3 regions of the Streptococcus sp. 27098_8_148 genome follow, and region 3 is predicted to be linked to each of the others. Evidence: predicted binding sites of a transcription regulator. Region 3 holds the regulator's gene; each other region holds the start of a gene.
The links. Region 3 encodes CtsR, which represses protease genes until heat stress. Its sites were predicted from a motif close to TTGGTCAAAAAAGGTCAAANA; they were not measured.
Positions count from the first base shown of each region.

Region 1: O3646_RS07605 (ATP-dependent Clp protease ATP-binding subunit) is a predicted target of CtsR. The motif match lies at 2,257-2,277, and genes of this name have one in related genera.
Region 2: O3646_RS00210 (ATP-dependent Clp protease proteolytic subunit) is a predicted target of CtsR. The motif match lies at 2,167-2,187, and genes of this name have one in related genera.

Region 1 covers NZ_JAPVYY010000008.1:17,415-23,065, forward strand. The annotation lists gene O3646_RS07605 (ATP-dependent Clp protease ATP-binding subunit) at 1-2,197, opposite strand, end outside; gene O3646_RS07610 (DUF1797 family protein) at 2,446-2,676, shown strand; gene O3646_RS07615 (bifunctional methylenetetrahydrofolate dehydrogenase/methenyltetrahydrofolate cyclohydrolase) at 2,842-3,696, shown strand; gene O3646_RS07620 (HAD-IIB family hydrolase) at 3,710-4,483, shown strand; gene O3646_RS07625 (NAD(P)H-hydrate dehydratase) at 4,536-5,414, shown strand; gene O3646_RS07630 (LacI family DNA-binding transcriptional regulator) at 5,441-5,651, shown strand, end outside.
Region 2 covers NZ_JAPVYY010000001.1:40,327-45,977, forward strand. The annotation lists gene mgtA (magnesium-translocating P-type ATPase) at 1-1,283, shown strand, start outside; gene upp (uracil phosphoribosyltransferase) at 1,503-2,132, shown strand; gene O3646_RS00210 (ATP-dependent Clp protease proteolytic subunit) at 2,261-2,851, shown strand; gene O3646_RS00215 (DUF2129 domain-containing protein) at 3,129-3,407, shown strand; gene O3646_RS00220 (ABC transporter substrate-binding protein) at 3,516-4,673, shown strand; gene O3646_RS00225 (branched-chain amino acid ABC transporter permease) at 4,755-5,624, shown strand; gene O3646_RS00230 (branched-chain amino acid ABC transporter permease) at 5,628-5,651, shown strand, end outside.
Region 3 covers NZ_JAPVYY010000009.1:20,693-26,343, reverse strand. The annotation lists gene O3646_RS08160 (ATP-dependent Clp protease ATP-binding subunit) at 1-2,378, opposite strand, end outside; gene O3646_RS08155 (CtsR family transcriptional regulator) at 2,379-2,843, opposite strand; gene O3646_RS08150 (alpha-L-fucosidase) at 3,061-5,651, opposite strand, start outside.

The sequences.
Region 1 (5,651 bases), on a different contig from region 3:
TGGTCATGACGGCTTTGAGTTGTTTTTCACTTGGATGTTCCAGGTAATAATCAGTAATAGCATCTTCGATATAGTCTTGGATGGTACGACGGAGTGGGCGGGCCCCCATTTTTGGATCGTATCCCAGATCGACCAATTTTTCTTTCACCTTCTCTGTGACGTCCAGATGAATCTCATTTTGTGCGAGACGTTGATTGACTTCATCGAGCATGAGGGTAACGATTTGAAGCAGGTTTTCTTTTGATAGAGGTTGGAATTCAATGATGCCATCAAAACGGTTCATGAATTCGGGGCTAAAGAAGTTACCGAGTTCTCCAAGTACAGAGTTGGTGCGTCCTTCGCGAGCCGCTCCAAAACCAACATTGGCCTCAGCTTTGCCGGTTCCAGCATTAGAGGTCATGATGATAATGGTATCTTTAAAGCTGACGGTGCGGCCTTGACCATCTGTCAGACGGCCATCATCCAAGACTTGGAGGAACATGTGCATGACGTCTGGATGGGCTTTTTCAACTTCATCTAGCAAAACGAGAGAGTATGGATTGCGGCGGACCTTTTCCGTTAGTTGTCCAGCTTCATCGTAGCCAACATAGCCCGGAGGAGCTCCGACTAGTTTCGCTACGCTATGTTTTTCCATGTATTCGCTCATATCAAAGCGGATCATATTGTCTGCAGAACCAAAGAGCTCGATCGCCAATTGTTTAGACAATTCGGTCTTTCCGACACCAGTTGGTCCGACAAAGAGGAAGCTTCCGATCGGACGGTTAGGTGATCCTAGGCCAACACGATTGCGTCTAATGGCTTTCGCGATTTTATCTACTGCATCATCTTGACCGATCACATGGGCTTTCAAATCAGAAGCCAGATTGATCAATTGAGATTGTTCTTTTTCTTTCAAATCACCAACAGGAATATTGGTCTTTTGTTCAACGATGTGTTCAATCGTTTTTTCGCTGATGACAGGGGTCTCTTGATCGGTGACATGTTGACCTTGCATTTCCTTGTATTTCGCGATTTGGTCGCGGAAGTAGGCTGCTTTTTCAAAGTCTTCTTCGCGGGTTGCTTGAGCTTTGAGGTTTTCCGCTTCAATCAAGCGCTGGTCGATCACTTTTGGATCCACAAAGTTTAGGGTCAGGTTCATCTTAGACCCCGCTTCATCCAACAAATCAATGGCCTTGTCTGGCAGGAAGCGATCTTGGATATAGCGGTTTGACAGAATAGCCGCCGCTTCGATGGCCCCGTCTGTATAGTGGACGTGGTGGTAGTCTTCGTATTTTTTCTGGATTCCCTTGAGGATGGTGATGGTTTCTTCAACCGTTGGTTCATCGACTTTAACGGGCTGCATCCGACGTTCCAAGGCCGCATCTTTTTCAATGATACGGTATTCATTGAGGGTAGTAGCACCGACTAATTGGAGTTCTCCACGCGCCAAGGCTGGTTTGAGGATATTTCCAGCGTCCATATTGCCTTCGCCAGCTGATCCTGCACCAACAATTTCATGGATTTCGTCGATGAACAGAATAACATCTTCTCGTTGACGAATTTCATCCATTAATTTTTGCATGCGTTCTTCGAATTGACCACGAATGCCTGTGCCCTGAACGAGGCTCACGACGTCTAAGCGGATGACTTCTTTTCCTTGCAATTTATGTGGAACGTCGCCATCAACGATTTTTTGAGCCAGGCCTTCCACAACGGCAGTCTTTCCGACCCCAGGCTCTCCAATCAGAACCGGATTGTTCTTGGTTCGACGGTTGAGGATTTCGATGACACGGATAATCTCCTCATCACGGCCAATGACAGGGTCAATATCCCCTTTGCGGGCAATCTCTGTGACATTGATGCCGAACTCTTCTAAAAGACCTTTTGGCTTTTGAGGGCGTGCTTGACGAGGGTCTTGACCACCACCACGGTTATTGTTTTGGCCGTAGCCGCCACCTCCATAACTGCCTCCGGATTGAGTTGGAGGAGTTTGAGGTTCTTGCGGACTTTGGAAGTTTCCAAGGTTATTGAAGAAATCTTCAAAAGGATCTCCAGTGAGTTGGCTCCGTTGGGTCATGCCTTTCAAGAAGCTGTTATTAGGGTCTGTTTTCATAATTTTATAGCAATTTTGACAGAGGTCTACTTGCTGCTGACGTCCATTTACATTTGTATATAAATGGATGGTTGATTCATTTATTTTACAATTTTGACAAAGCATATACATACCTCACAGTAGGTTTTTGATGGTTTTCCATCAAGAGACGAGCCTATTTTTAAAAGGTCAAAAATAGTCAAAGATTTATAGTTTCATTATATCAGTATTCTAGAAGTTTGCAAGAATTTGCTACGGAATGTCGCTAAGGAGTGAAGAAGAGAGCAAATCAACGGAAAAATGTGAATTTTTATTGGAAGAGCTTTCTCTTTTATGATAAAATAGGAGAGTAGAAAGTAAAGAGGAGAAATAAAATGGAATCACATTTGGTACGGATTATCAACCGTTTGGAGACGATGACAAAAGACGGTGGAAACTTGAAACGTAATTTTGAACGTGACGGTGTTGTTGTCGCTGAAGTAGCATACAACCACAATGAAGAAGAAGGTTCAACCTTTACACTTCGTGATGTTGAAGCGCGTGAAACCTATACATTTGATAGCATTGATTTAATTGCAATGGAAATTTATGAATTGCTTTACTAAGCAGCTGTGTGGATGAGTTTGGGGTGGTCTCAAGCTCATTTTTTGTCCATCTGGCTATAGTTTTCGTCTATAAGAAATTCTAATTAGGAACAGTTAGGTTTGAGAGTTGAAATCTGCTATAATAGAGAGGACTATTTTCATTACTTGACTAGAAAGAGAATTGACATGACGACACTCATTGATGGGAAGGCGCTCGCTACAAAATTACAGGGTGAGATTGCGGAGAAAACAGCACGATTAAAAGAAGAGACAGGAGTTGTGCCTGGTCTCGTTGTCATCGTGGTAGGAGATAATCCAGCTAGCAAAATCTATGTAAGAAATAAAGAGCGTTCTGCTATTGCGGCAGGCTTTCGGAGTGAAGTGAGACGACTTCCTGAAAGCATCAGCCAAGCTGAATTATTAGAAGTGATCGAACACTACAATCAGGATCCCCTTTGGCATGGGATTTTGGTACAGTTGCCACTGCCTAAGCATATCGATGCGGATGCAGTCCTTTTAGCGATTGCTCCGACAAAAGATGTGGATGGCTTTCATCCATTGAATATGGGGCGCTTGTGGGCTGGAAATCCGATTATGGTGCCTTCAACTCCCGCTGGCATCATGGAGATGTTCAAAGAGTACGGGATTGATCTAGAAGGGAAGCGAGCAGTCGTGATTGGTCGTTCCAATATCGTTGGAAAACCAATGGCGCAGTTGCTCCTCGCCAAAAATGCGACGGTAACCTTGACCCATTCTCGGACCCATCATTTGCCTAAAATTGCTAGAAGAGCAGATATCTTGGTTGTTGCGATCGGTCGTGCGAAATTTGTAACAGCAGACTTCGTGAAAGAAGGTGCCGTCGTCATTGACGTCGGAATGAATCGCGATGAAAATGGCAAATTGTGTGGGGATGTCGATTTTGACTCTGTTGCACCTTTGGCCAGTCATATTACCCCGGTACCAGGAGGGGTTGGGCCTATGACCGTCACCATGCTGATGGAGCAGACCTACGAAGCAGCTGTTCGTGCGTTAAAAAAATGAAAGTGTGAACAAGATGAAGTTTGTATTTGATTTAGATGGAACCCTGTCATTCGATGGTGTCACAATCGATGATGAAATCAAACAGGTCTTATTGAGAGCAGAAGAATTTGGCCATGAAGTTGCCTTTGCTTCTGCACGTTCTTACCGGGACTGCTTGGGTCTTTTAGGGGACCCATTGAGTCAGCAACTCGTGATAGGCTTAAATGGTGGATTGGCCTATCGCCAGGGGCAATTGGTATATGAGGAACAATTGGACAAGGATGTGTATCGGGAAGTCCTTGGCTTTTGCCGCCATTACAATCTACCATTTTTTGTGGATGATACCTTTGATTATAGCGGACAGATTTTGGAAAAGATTCCTTTTGTTGCTAATGTAGATCCCCTCAAGAAAGCCCAGTATCGTTCATTAGAGGAGCTGACAGATCCGATTAAGGTCGTGATCTATATGGGTGGCCATGAGGAGCTCGTGGATGAGATCATCGAGCGGATCGAAAAGACAGATAAGGTCCATATCCGCTATCATGCGCATGAAAAATGCATCTATCTCAATCCAGCAGACACGCATAAAGCGACAACCGTAGAAGAACTCTGTGGAGAGAATTTCGTGGCTTTTGGCAATGATCAAAATGATATCGAGCTCTTTGAAAAAGCTCTTTATGCAGTTCAGATTGGTGATTTTCCAGCCCTTCAGCCTTATGCGGATGATCAATTGGTAGCCAAACAAAATCAACCACAAGCTGTGGCTGCTAAGATCTTGCAAGTCTTTGCAGAATTCAGAGGAAAATAAAAGATGGAGGGGGAGTCGTGGCTTCTCCTTTTTCACTAGAAATGAGGAAGGTATGAGAACAGTTCAGAAAGAAGAGATCCAGCGTGTTATTGTGAAGCGAGAGGAGAATTCTTATAAGGGCGATTTTGGTCGCCTGCTCTTGATTGGGGGAACTTACCCCTATGGAGGAGCTATTATTATGGCAGCCCTTGCTGCGGTTCATAGTGGTGCGGGGCTGGTTACTGTCGCAACAGATCCTGATAATCTGACAGCCCTTCATAGCCATCTTCCTGAAGCCATGGGCTTTGATCTAGCCGATCACGAACTCCTTTGTGAGCAGCTCCAAAAAGCCGGTGTGATTCTCGTAGGACCGGGCTTAAAGGAAGCAAGAGAAAGCCAAGCGATCTTACACATGATTTTTGAGCATGTCTCTAGCCAGCAGGTCTTGATATTAGATGGCGGAGCTATTAGTCTTTTTGCAGCTTCTCAGTTTGACCTGCCAGAGGCTCAGTTGGTCTTTACCCCTCATCAAAAGGAATGGGAAAAACTGTCAGGGCTTGATCTAACAAGCCAGACTGAAGATAGAAGTCGAGAAGCGGTTCAAAGTTTTCCTAAAGGGACTGTCATTGTAGAAAAAGGGCCACACACCCGCATTTGGACAAGTGGGCAAGATGAGGGCTATCAGCTAGATGTTGGTGGTCCCTATCAGGCAACAGGGGGTATGGGAGATACCTTGGCAGGGATGATCGCAGGATTTGCGGGTCAATTTCCACAGGTCAGTCTCTATGAGCGCGTGGTGGTTGCGACCTATCTCCATTCAGCCATTGCAGAAGACTTGAGCAAGGAGGCTTATGTGGTTCTACCGACGACCATTAGCCAAGAAATCCCCAAATGGATGAAGAAGTGGAGTGACAATTCAAACGAAAATGTTGAAAATGAAACGTTTTCATGATAGTATGGATGAAAGGAGGTGAGAAAATGAATGAGCAAAAAAAATCGATTACGATGAAAGATGTTGCAGCAGAAGCTGGGGTTAGTGTTGGGACAGTCTCTCGTGTTATCAATAACGAAAAAGGCATTAAAGAGGTGACATTAAAAAAAGTTCAACAAGCGATTGAAAAATTGTCTTATGTGCCAGATGAATATGCGAGAGGATTAAAAACGAATCGTAGTAATATTATCGCTTTAC
Region 2 (5,651 bases), on a different contig from region 3:
GTGATATCAAACGATTAACAGACGAGGTCCGTCAAGAGGTCCTCGCTGAGGTCGCTCAATTAAATGAACAAGGTCTTCGTGTTTTGGGCGTCAGCTACAAAACCGACTTGGACGAAAATGAAATCTTTAGTGTTGAAGATGAAGGAGACATGATCCTAACCGGTTACCTGGCCTTTCTTGATCCACCAAAACCTTCTGCAGCTCCAGCGATCAAAGCTCTTGCAGAATATGGGGTTACCACTAAGATCTTAACTGGCGACAATGATAAGGTCACCCAAGCTGTCTGTGAAAAAGTAGGACTAGATGTCGAGCGGATACTTTTGGGAAGCGAAATCGATACGATGACAGACCAAGAGTTAGCACAAGTTGTGGAAACAACAACGGTCTTTGCCAAATTATCACCAGATCAAAAAGCGCGGATCATCCTCTGTCTCAAGAACAATGGCCACAAGGTGGGTTACATGGGAGATGGGATTAACGATGCTCCATCCATGAAGGTCTCAGACGTTGGGATCTCCGTGGATACCGCTGTGGATATTGCCAAGGAAACAGCAGATGTCATCCTTCTAGATAAGGACTTGATGGTTCTTGAAAAAGGCTTGGTCGAAGGCCGCAAGGTCTATGCCAATATGACCAAGTACATCAAGATGACGGTCTCTTCTAACTTCGGGAACATCTTTTCTCTGCTCTTTGCCAGCATCTTTTTGCCTTTCCTTCCAATGGCTCCCGTTCATTTGATTGTGCTCAATCTTATCTATGATCTTTCTTGTATCGCCCTTCCTTTTGACAATGTCGACAAGGAATTCCTCAAGAAACCTCGTATCTGGGAAGCAAACTCTATCATGCGTTTTATGGCCTGGATTGGTCCCATTTCATCTGTATTTGATATTATTACCTACATGCTTCTTTACTTCCTTGTTGTTCCTATGATTTTAGGTCATGGCTACAACCATGGAGCAGCAGATGCAGCAGCCTTTATCATGGTGTTCCAAACTGGATGGTTTATCGAATCCATGTGGTCTCAAACCATGGTTATCCATATGTTGCGTTCACCAAAACTGCCATTTATCCAAAGTCGTCCAGCCTTCTCAGTCGTGGTGACGACCCTAGCAGCAGCCTTCTTTGTAACCTCCCTTCCATATAGTCCTTTGGCTTCTATCTTGAAGTTGAGCCAACTAAATGGATTGTACTTTGTTCTATTGTTTGCTATTATCGTCCTTTATATGCTGAGTGTGACGGTTGTCAAACGTATCTATATTAAGAAATACAAAGAATGGTTGTAATTGATTGATAGAAAGAGTGAGTCCGAACTTAAAAAATTAAGTGTAAGGGCTCTCTTTTTTTTGTAAAATTTGGTATAATAAGAAGAATGTAAAGTTGGAAATGAAGATTTCCATGTGCTGTGAGTATCAAAGAGGGACTGAAAGAAAGAGTAGAGCTTGACTCCACTTTTATCATAGTTCTTTTTTGAAAAATAACAGCTTAGAAAGAAGGATCTCAAAATGGGAAAATTAGAAGTTATTACACATCCACTGATTCAACACAAATTGTCTATTCTCCGCCGCACGGATACCTCTACGAAGGCCTTTCGTGAATTGGTAGATGAAATTGCTATGTTGATGGGCTACGAAGTGTTGCGTGAATTGCCTCTTGAAGATGTTGAAATTGAAACTCCTATTACTAAAACCGTTCAAAAGCAAATCGCAGGGAAGAAATTGGCTATTGTCCCAATTCTTCGTGCAGGGATTGGGATGGTCGATGGTCTCTTGAGTTTGGTACCAGCTGCTAAGGTTGGCCATATCGGGATGTACCGTGATGAAGAAACCTTGAAACCAGTTGAATACTTGGTGAAATTGCCAGAAGATATTGATCAACGTCGTATCTTTGTAGTAGACCCGATGCTTGCTACGGGTGGATCCGCTATTCTAGCGATTGATTCCTTGAAAAAACGTGGCGCTAGCCATATCAAATTTGTCTGCCTAGTATCAGCGCCAGAAGGGGTGAAAGCTCTTCAAGAAGCTCACCCAGATGTTGATATCTTTACAGCAGCCCTCGATGATCATTTGAATGAACATGGCTACATTGTTCCTGGTCTTGGAGATGCGGGTGACCGTTTATTCGGTACCAAATAAGAAACCATTCATGATTCGTCCGAAAGGTGCTTAAGATTTGACCTTTTTTGACCATTGGTTTATAATAGCACATATACTTTGAACCTCACGAATTGTGAGAATGAATGGATACTAAAGGAGAAGAATAGATGATTCCAGTAGTTATTGAACAAACCAGTCGTGGAGAACGTTCTTACGATATTTATTCCCGTCTGTTGAAAGATCGAATTATCATGGTAACAGGACCAGTTGAGGACCAAATGGCTAACTCCATTATCGCTCAATTGCTCTTCTTGGATGCCCAAGATAATACAAAAGATATCTATATGTATATCAATACACCAGGTGGCTCTGTCTCGGCAGGTCTAGCCATTGTAGATACCATGAACTTTATCAAGTCAGATGTCCAAACCATTGTCATGGGGATGGCAGCTTCTATGGGAACAATTATCGCTTCAAGCGGCGCGAAGGGCAAACGCTTCATGTTGCCAAACGCCGAGTATATGATTCACCAACCAATGGGTGGTACTGGTGGTGGTACCCAACAAACCGATATGGCGATTGCAGCAGAACACTTGCTCAAAACACGGAATAACTTGGAAAAAATCCTTGCGGAAAATTCAGGTCAATCCATTGAAAAAGTGCATGCTGATGCTGAACGTGACAATTGGATGAGCGCGCAAGAAACACTTGAATATGGCTTTATTGATGAAATCATGGCCAATAATAAATTGGACTAAACCATCCTATGGGAAGGTCCGTCAAGAGGCTGGGACAAAAGTCCTAGCCTCTCAATTATTTTTGGATTGTCGAGCAAAACGCAGTGGTTGAGTGGGCTCTACTACGCTGATTTCATCAGCTTTTACAGCCCTACTCAACTGTGCGGAGGTGGGACGATGAAATCGAATTCTAACGAATTACCATTTTCTGTCCCACTCTCTTTTTTGCTCTCATAAAAGAGTAGTTCTTTTTCTTGAAATTTGATATACTAGTAACAGAACGAGAAAGGGATTGACCATGTTTGAGAAACAAGAAAGAACAGGCTTGATTGTTAAATTGTATTACAATCGAGACGGAAAAAAATTACAATCTGTCGGAGATGTCTTGTACCATTCTAAGAAATGCCGTTATGTCCAATTGTATGTGGACAGTGACAAGGCCGATCAAGTCATGGAAGACTTAAAAAAAGAACGTTATGTCAAAAAGGTCTTGCCTTGCCATCTCAAAGATTTAGATACAGATTTTGTGGGGAGTTTGCAACGATTGGAGACCCCATCTGTGGTCACAGAAGTTTAGAAAACGCAATCATTTGATGGATTGTGCTTTTTTTATTGACAATTGTCAGATAATTCGGTATATTCTTAATGTATTTAATTTAAGATTCATTTAAGGAGATCATTACAAATGAAGAAAAAATTTGCTCTTTCATTTTTAACCATTGCAAGCGTCGCTCTTCTTGCTGCTTGTGGTGAAGTTTCTACTTCAGGTTCAAACACAACTGGTAACGAAATCGGCAAGGAACTAAAAGTCGGTTTTAACTTTGAAAAAACTGGTGAAGTAGCAGCCTACGGTAGCGCTGAACAAAAAGGTGCTCAATTGGCCGTTGATGAAATCAACGCTAAGGGTGGAGCTGATGGCAAAAAGATCGTTGTCACAGATAAAGATAACAAGTCTGAAACAGCTGAAGCAGCTACAGTCACTACAAACCTTGTCACTCAATCAAAAGTGAACGCTCTTGTTGGACCTGCAACTTCAGGTGCTACTGCAGCAGCGGTTGCCAATGCTGGTAAAGCAGGTGTGCCATTGGTTACACCATCAGCAACTCAAGATGATTTGACAAAAGGTCAAGATTACCTTTTCCGTGCAACCTTCATCGATAGCTTCCAAGGAAAAATCATTGCTAAATACACAACTGATAACTTGAAAGCGAAGAAAGTCGTTCTATACTACGATAACTCATCTGACTATGCGAAAGGGATTGCTGAAGCCTTCAAGAAATCTTACAAAGGTGAAATCGTAGCAACAGAAACCTTCCAATCTAAGGATACAGACTTCCAAGCTGCCCTTACAAAAATCAAAGATAAAGACTTCGATGCGATTGTTCTTCCAGGTTACTACACAGAAACTGGTAAGATCGTAAACCAAGCGCGTGGTATGGGAATCAAACAACCAATCATTGGTGGGGATGGATTTAGTGATGCTAAATTCGTTGAACAAGCAACACCTGCTGCAGCTACAGACATCTACTACGTAGCTGGATTCTCTACTGAAGGTGAAATGACTGATAAAGCCAAGAAATTCGTAGAAGCATACAAAGCGAAATACAATGAAGAACCTTCAATGTTCGCTGCTTTGGCTTATGATTCAGTTTACATGGTTGCCGAAGCATCTAAGGGTGCTAAGAACTCTGTCGAATTGAAAGATAACCTTGCGAAGTTGAAAGACTTGGAAGGTGTGACTGGTACAATGTCAATTGACAAGAACCACAACCCGGTTAAATCAGCTCTTATGATTGGCTTGAAAGATGGTAAAGTCAAATCTGTTGAGTCTGTTAAACCATAATTATCATTTGTTGTTTGTACAAGAGGCTGGGAGAATAAAAATTCCTGGCCTCGCTCTTTATTGTTAGAAAGGATGGTTCAAATGCTCCAGCAATTAGTGAACGGTCTAATCTTGGGAAGTGTCTATGCACTCTTGGCCCTTGGTTATACCATGGTGTATGGAATTATCAAATTGATCAACTTTGCCCATGGGGATATCTACATGGTAGGTGCCTTTATGGGGTATTTCTTATTGAATTCATGGAAAGTGAACTTCTTTGTAGCCTTGCTTCTAGCCATGGTTGGGACAGCTATTTTAGGGGTTGTGATTGAATACCTGGCTTATCGTCCGCTTCGTCATTCGACTCGGATTGCTGCCTTGATCACAGCCATCGGTGTCTCCTTCTTGCTTGAATATGGGATGGTCTTCTTCGTCGGTGCCAATACCCGTTCCTTCCCTCAAGTTATTCACACGGTTCGTTACAACTTCGGTCCGATTTCCATCTCCAACATTCAGTTGATGATCTTGGGAGTGTCTGTTTTCTTGATGGTCGCTCTTCAATTTATTATCCAAAAGACAAAGATGGGGAAAGCCATGCGTGCTGTATCTGTCGATAGTGATGCGGCTCAATTGATGGGGATTAACGTAAACCGTACGATCAGCTTCACCTTTGCTTTGGGTTCAGCCTTGGCAGGTGCTGGTGGGGTCTTGATCGGTTTGTACTACAACTCGATCGAGCCTTTGATGGGGATGACACCAGGGATCAAAGCCTTTGTCGCAGCCGTTCTTGGAGGAATCGGAATCATTCCAGGTGCTGCCCTAGGTGGATTTGTTATCGGTTTGTTGGAAACCTTCGCTACAGCGATCGGTCTTTCAGACTTCCGTGATGCCATTGTGTATGCCATCTTGATTGTGATCTTGCTCATCCGTCCAGCAGGTATCCTCGGTAAAAATGTGAAAGAGAAGGTGTAAGCCATGAAACAAAATTTAAAAGTGAAT
Region 3 (5,651 bases):
TGCCCTTCTTGGGCTTGGCCTTTCAGCAATAGCTCTGCTAGTTGATCTTCCACTTCGGTCTGCAAGACACGACGGAGTGGCCGAGCTCCCATTTCTGGATCGTAGCCTTTGGTTGCTAGCAACTTGAGCGCTGAAGGCTGGAATTTGAGGGTCATGCCTTGTTCGGCCAAGGTCGCAATGAGCGGTTTGACCATGACTTTCACCACCTGCTGCATGTCCTCGCTTGAGAGACTATGGAAGACTACCTTTTCATCAATCCGGTTGATAAACTCTGGACGATAGGTCTTCTTCAACTCTTCAAACATGCGTTTTTCCATATTGGCTTGGTCAAAGCGGATATCTTTAGCACCAAAGCCAACTGTCTTATCATCCCGAAGGGCTGTTGCTCCCAGGTTTGAGGTCATGATGATAATGGTATTGGAGAAGTCGATCTTCCGGCCTTTGCTATCGGTTAAGACTCCGTCATCCAAGACTTGCAAAAGGACATTGAAAATATCTGGATGGGCTTTTTCCACCTCATCAAATAAGAGAACTGAATATGGTTTGTTGCGGACTTTCTCGGTCAACTCGCCTCCTTCTTCGTAGCCCACATAGCCTGGAGGAGCTCCGTTGAGGCGACTGGCCGCGAATTTTTCCATGTACTCACTCATATCAAAACGGATGAGGGCCGATTCATCATCAAACAGAACTTCCGCCAAAGCTTTGGCTAACTCTGTTTTTCCGACACCGGTAGGTCCTAAGAACATGAAAGAACCGATCGGACGTTTATTGCTACGGATACCTGATTGATTGCGTCGAATAGCCCGACTGATACTCGAAACGGCTTGGTCTTGACCAATCACGCGCTTGTGCAATTCTGCTTCTAAGTTTAGGTACTTCTTGGCATCGGTTTGGGTCAGTTTTTGAGTTGGAATACCAGATAATTGGCTCAAGGTCACCAAGACATCTTGGTCAGTGACTTCTTTTTTGTAGACAATGGGAGCGGCCTCTACTTCTAAGAGCTGGGCTGCTTTCTTCCACTTGCCGTCCATCAAGGCCCGGTCTAAGGCGGTCAACTCTTCTTTTACGTGACCGTTGGAATCGCGGTTTTGTACAGTAGCTGCCGCTTCATCCAAGAGATCAATAGCTGAATCTGGCAATTGACGGCTGGTCAAATAGCGGTGGGCATATTTGACAGCTGTTTCGATCGCTTCATCGGTAATGGTCACATGATGGTGGTCCTGGTAGGTTTCTTTCAAACCTTGGAGAATTTGGATGCTATCTGCAACACTTGGCTCTTCAATGGTGACTTTCGCAAAACGCCGAGAGAGGGCTGCATCTTTTTCGATATGCTTTTGGTACTCATCTTGGGTTGTTGCTCCAACTGTACGCAAGGTTCCCCGTGCCAGGGCTGGTTTTAGAATATTGGCTGCGTCTAAGGTCGAATCAATACCGGATCCTGACCCCATAATGGTATGCAGTTCATCGATAAAGAGAATCACGTGACCGTCTTCTTCGATGTGCTGGATGATATTGTTCATCCGTTCTTCAAAGTCCCCACGGAAGCGCGTCCCTGCAACGACATTCATGAGATCCAATTCAAGAACACGCATCTGTGCGATTTCAGCTGGAACATTGCCACTAGCGACACGCTGAGCCAGACCTAAGGCAAGGGCGGTTTTTCCGACCCCTGCTTCTCCCACCAATACAGGATTGTTCTTCGTCTTGCGGCTGAGGATTTGGATCATGCGTGAAATCTCTGCATCCCGGCCAATCACAGGCTCAAGTTGGCCTGCACGCGCCATTTCTGTCAGATCACGGGTATAATCTTCAAGACCTCCACTGGTGCTTGGGGGCATGCCCATCATATTTCCCATGGTTTGGCGGTTAGGATTTTGGGCCCGATAGAGACTCCGGATGGCTTTGATATCATTCTTGTCCCAGCCTGCCTTGTCTTCTAAATTCTTGCGAAGGGAGGCAATAGGGACTCCCTTGTCTTGCTCTGTAAAGGCAAAGCCGGCAAATTCCATGACTTGGCTCGCCAAGGTCCCACGGTCTGCTAGAAGAGAGAGGAGCACATGCTCTGTTCCCAAGGTCTTGGCATGAAGGACCTGGGCAATCTCTCTTGCGTGTTTCATAATGGCTTCCATCCGATAAGAAAATGGGAAGATTTCATACCGATTGTCGCTTTGAAAAGCTTGGCCTGTAATATGCTCCGCTGCATCCTGAAACTCATCGATCTGCATAGGATAATCGTTCAGTACAGAACCTGCCACGCTATAGGGATTATTGGCCATAGCCGTCAGGAGATGCCAAGTATCTAAGGTATGCCCCTGATAGTGGCCTGCTAGTATTTGGGCCGCTTCTATACTTTCTAACAGTGCTGTTGAATAGTTCATCTAGTCGGTATTTCCTTTTCTATCTACTTGTTGAATGATTTTTTTCAGCATACTTGCTCGTAGGATGAGAGCATCTCGACCTAGGACCTCATCGGAGGTCGTCGCAAGCAAGAGCTGAGTCTCACGTTGTGTCAATAATTTTTCTTCATAGAGCATCTGGAGGATATCATTGAAGACCTGCTGGCTGATGGTCTCTCCAATATTGGCTGCCAAGTCTTGGAGCATCTGATGGTGATCTGAAAACTGGACCTTGCCAATACGGATATAGCCCCCACCACCGCGCTTGCTCTCTACAATATAGCCTCGGCTCTCGGTAAAGCGAGTCTTGATAACATAGTTAATCTGACTGGGTACGACCTGAAAGACATCGGCTAACTCACTTCTTTTGAGCTCTGCCATGCCAGCTTGAGCCAGCAAGGCCTTGATATAAGCTTCAATGCTATCAGATGTGTTCTTATTTGCCATGATGCTCCTTTCTGACTTGTTTTTTTCTAGATGGATGCTCTGCTCTTTGGCCCATAAAAAATGGCCTTGGAGTGTTCCTTCTCATCATTGACCTTATTTGACTATTATACAATTTTTACGGCTGTAAATAAAGTAAAGACTCCATGGAAATAGGAATCTCTTAAGAATACAAAGCAAAAGAGGCTAGCGAGAACTAACCTCTTATGCAAAGAATGAACTACTCTTTGCGACGAGCGAATTTGGCGCCTCCGCCCAAGAAACCTAGACCAAGAAGGCCTAACCAAGCAAAGAAACCACCTTCTTTTGTACCGGTTTGAGGTAGTTTTCCTTCCGATTGTAGAGAAGGACTTTCAACCACTTCTTTTTCCGGATGGTCTGAAGTCGAAACAGAAACTGCTTCTGGGATTTTCGGTTGAAAGAGAACTGGTCTTTCTTTTTCTTTTTTCTCTTCAGCTTGAGAAAGAGTCGCAACTTCTGGTTGCACCTTACTTGGAGTTACAGGAGTGGTTGGAGTCGGCATATCAGCTATCAACGGACTTTCTTCCGCTTCCTTCGTTCCGACTTCTGTGATCTGGTCCTGGGCCTCCACTTCGACAAAGGCATCGACTTCTGTCCGAATTTCTTTGCCTTCTTCTTGTCGAACCTCGATTAATTTCAGCCGGCGTCCGACCTTCCCTGCTTGAAGGATCCGGCTCTCGTCCTTAGCCAAGTCCTTGTTCTCACGTGTTTGACTCTCAAATGGAATCTCCTCCGCTTCGATGAGAAGTTCTGGTTTTTCAAGAATCAAATCCCGGACACCTTCTTCTGGTCGTGTCTGCGTCAGCGGTTCATAATTGTGAGTATCTTCTAAGATGGTTTCAAGGGCTTCGACTTGATTAGCTGCAGCAACCAAATCTGGCCGCTCTTGATCCAACAACTGAGTCAAGGCCGTCAATTGTCCTTGAACCGTTGGTTTGAGGTCTGCTTTCAAGCGATCGAGAGAAGCAGCCTTGATCTTTTCTACTCCTTCTCTGATGATCTGTTGCAGCTCTTCTTGACTGAGCAACTGACTATCTTTCCCTGATAGGATAAATCGGTCTACCTGGATGGCTCTGGATGATTGAGGGTCATTGAGAGACGGATCCAGATGCAAGCGTAGCTGGTGGTAGCCTTTTGCTAGACCTTGTAGATTGACCAAACTCTGGTCGAGCTTGCGTTGATCTCCGTAACCACTGAAATAATGATCGCCTTCGATCTCATAATCATGACCACGCCCTTCTTCGAAGGCTATTTCTTTTCCATCCAGAGTGACGCTGTAGAGACCATGGCTTGGATCGACCACTCCTCGGACCTCCACACCAGTGCCCTTAAAGGTAATGGTCACTTCAATGTGTTTCTTGCCTTCCTCATCGGTCACTTGGTTAAAGCTAGACCAAGATTCTGTGCCATTTGAGAAGTTTGGATTGTCTGTCTCGTGCTGCCAACCCTCACTGTAATGCAGTTTTGGATCTTGGTCATCTACTTCTTTGCGATTTTCTGGGAGCTGGTCCTCGTTCATCACTTGGACTGTCAGTTCTGGAATAAAGCCGACCAGACTTCCTTGATCCGGATGGAGCAATTTGACCTTAAAGTCATAGACGTCAGTCGCTTTTCCTGCAAAATCAAGGGTTGGAACTTGGACTGTTTTTTCCGTCTCTCCATCTGCGAACTCAAGGGTGACGTTGGTATCTTTGTAGACCTTGCCATGAACTCCTGTTCCTGGTTCTGTGATCAATTTGAGACTGGCACTTCCTTTAGAGCCACCTTTTCTCTTGACGACGACTTGCGCTGGGTCGCCTTTCTTAACAGCTAGGGTTGGCTGAGCAAACTCAAAGAGACCCTTTTCTTGATTATTGAGGGCATAAATCCCTTCCGTTGCGATCGCATCTCCCTTGCTATTGACCAAGGTCAAGGTGTGAGATCCTGCTGCCAAGTCCGGTGTTTCATAGACCTTTTGGCTGCGTTTGCGGCTTGGGCTTTGGGTATTGACCGTCGCTAGTTTTTGGCCGTCGACATAGACATCCATTTCCCCATGACCAGGGTCGACAGTTGCGACGACATAGGCCTTGGTGCCTTCAAATTGATAGGTCACGGAAGCTCCCTTTTCCTTGGTCCACATAGAGGTGCCTCGAACGCCTTCTCCCTCTTCATTCCATTGGCCATTAGCCCGCTCAGCAGTCCGGTCAGAATGATAAGTCAAACCAAGCGGATAGCCATCGGTTTCTTCAATGCTGGCTGGCGTCTTATAGACAGAGACTCCGTTCAAGATTGGAGTAGCTTGGGCATCGGTGATGGACACCCGGATATAGCGACTATCAACTGGTTGCCCTTTGATCAAACGGCGATATCCTACGGTTGAACCAGCCCCAAAAGGAACCCATTGACCATTCACAGCCACATCAATGTTGAAACCAGAAATCCGTTGGCCTTTCTCGATCGTTTCCTTGAGCTCGACTACATCAAAGTGTTGCTCTTTTCCAAGATCGAGGACAAAAGAGCCGGTTTTTGCATCATCTGCAGGTGCCCAACTGGTCTTTTCATCGCCATCTGTCAAATGGCTGGCTGAATAATGAGCATTGCGTCGTGTCGAGTCAGCTTCGACCAAAGCTCCTGCCGCATAGTCCACACTGTAGAGTTGGTCCAAGGTCTGGCGGAATTCTTTCAAACGGGCCACATCGGCATCCGCAAATTTTCCGTCTGGATTGGGTGGAATATTGAGTAAAAGCGGGGTTCCACGGCCGACCGATTTGAAGTAAATGTCCATCAATTCGCGCAAGGACTTAGGCTCTT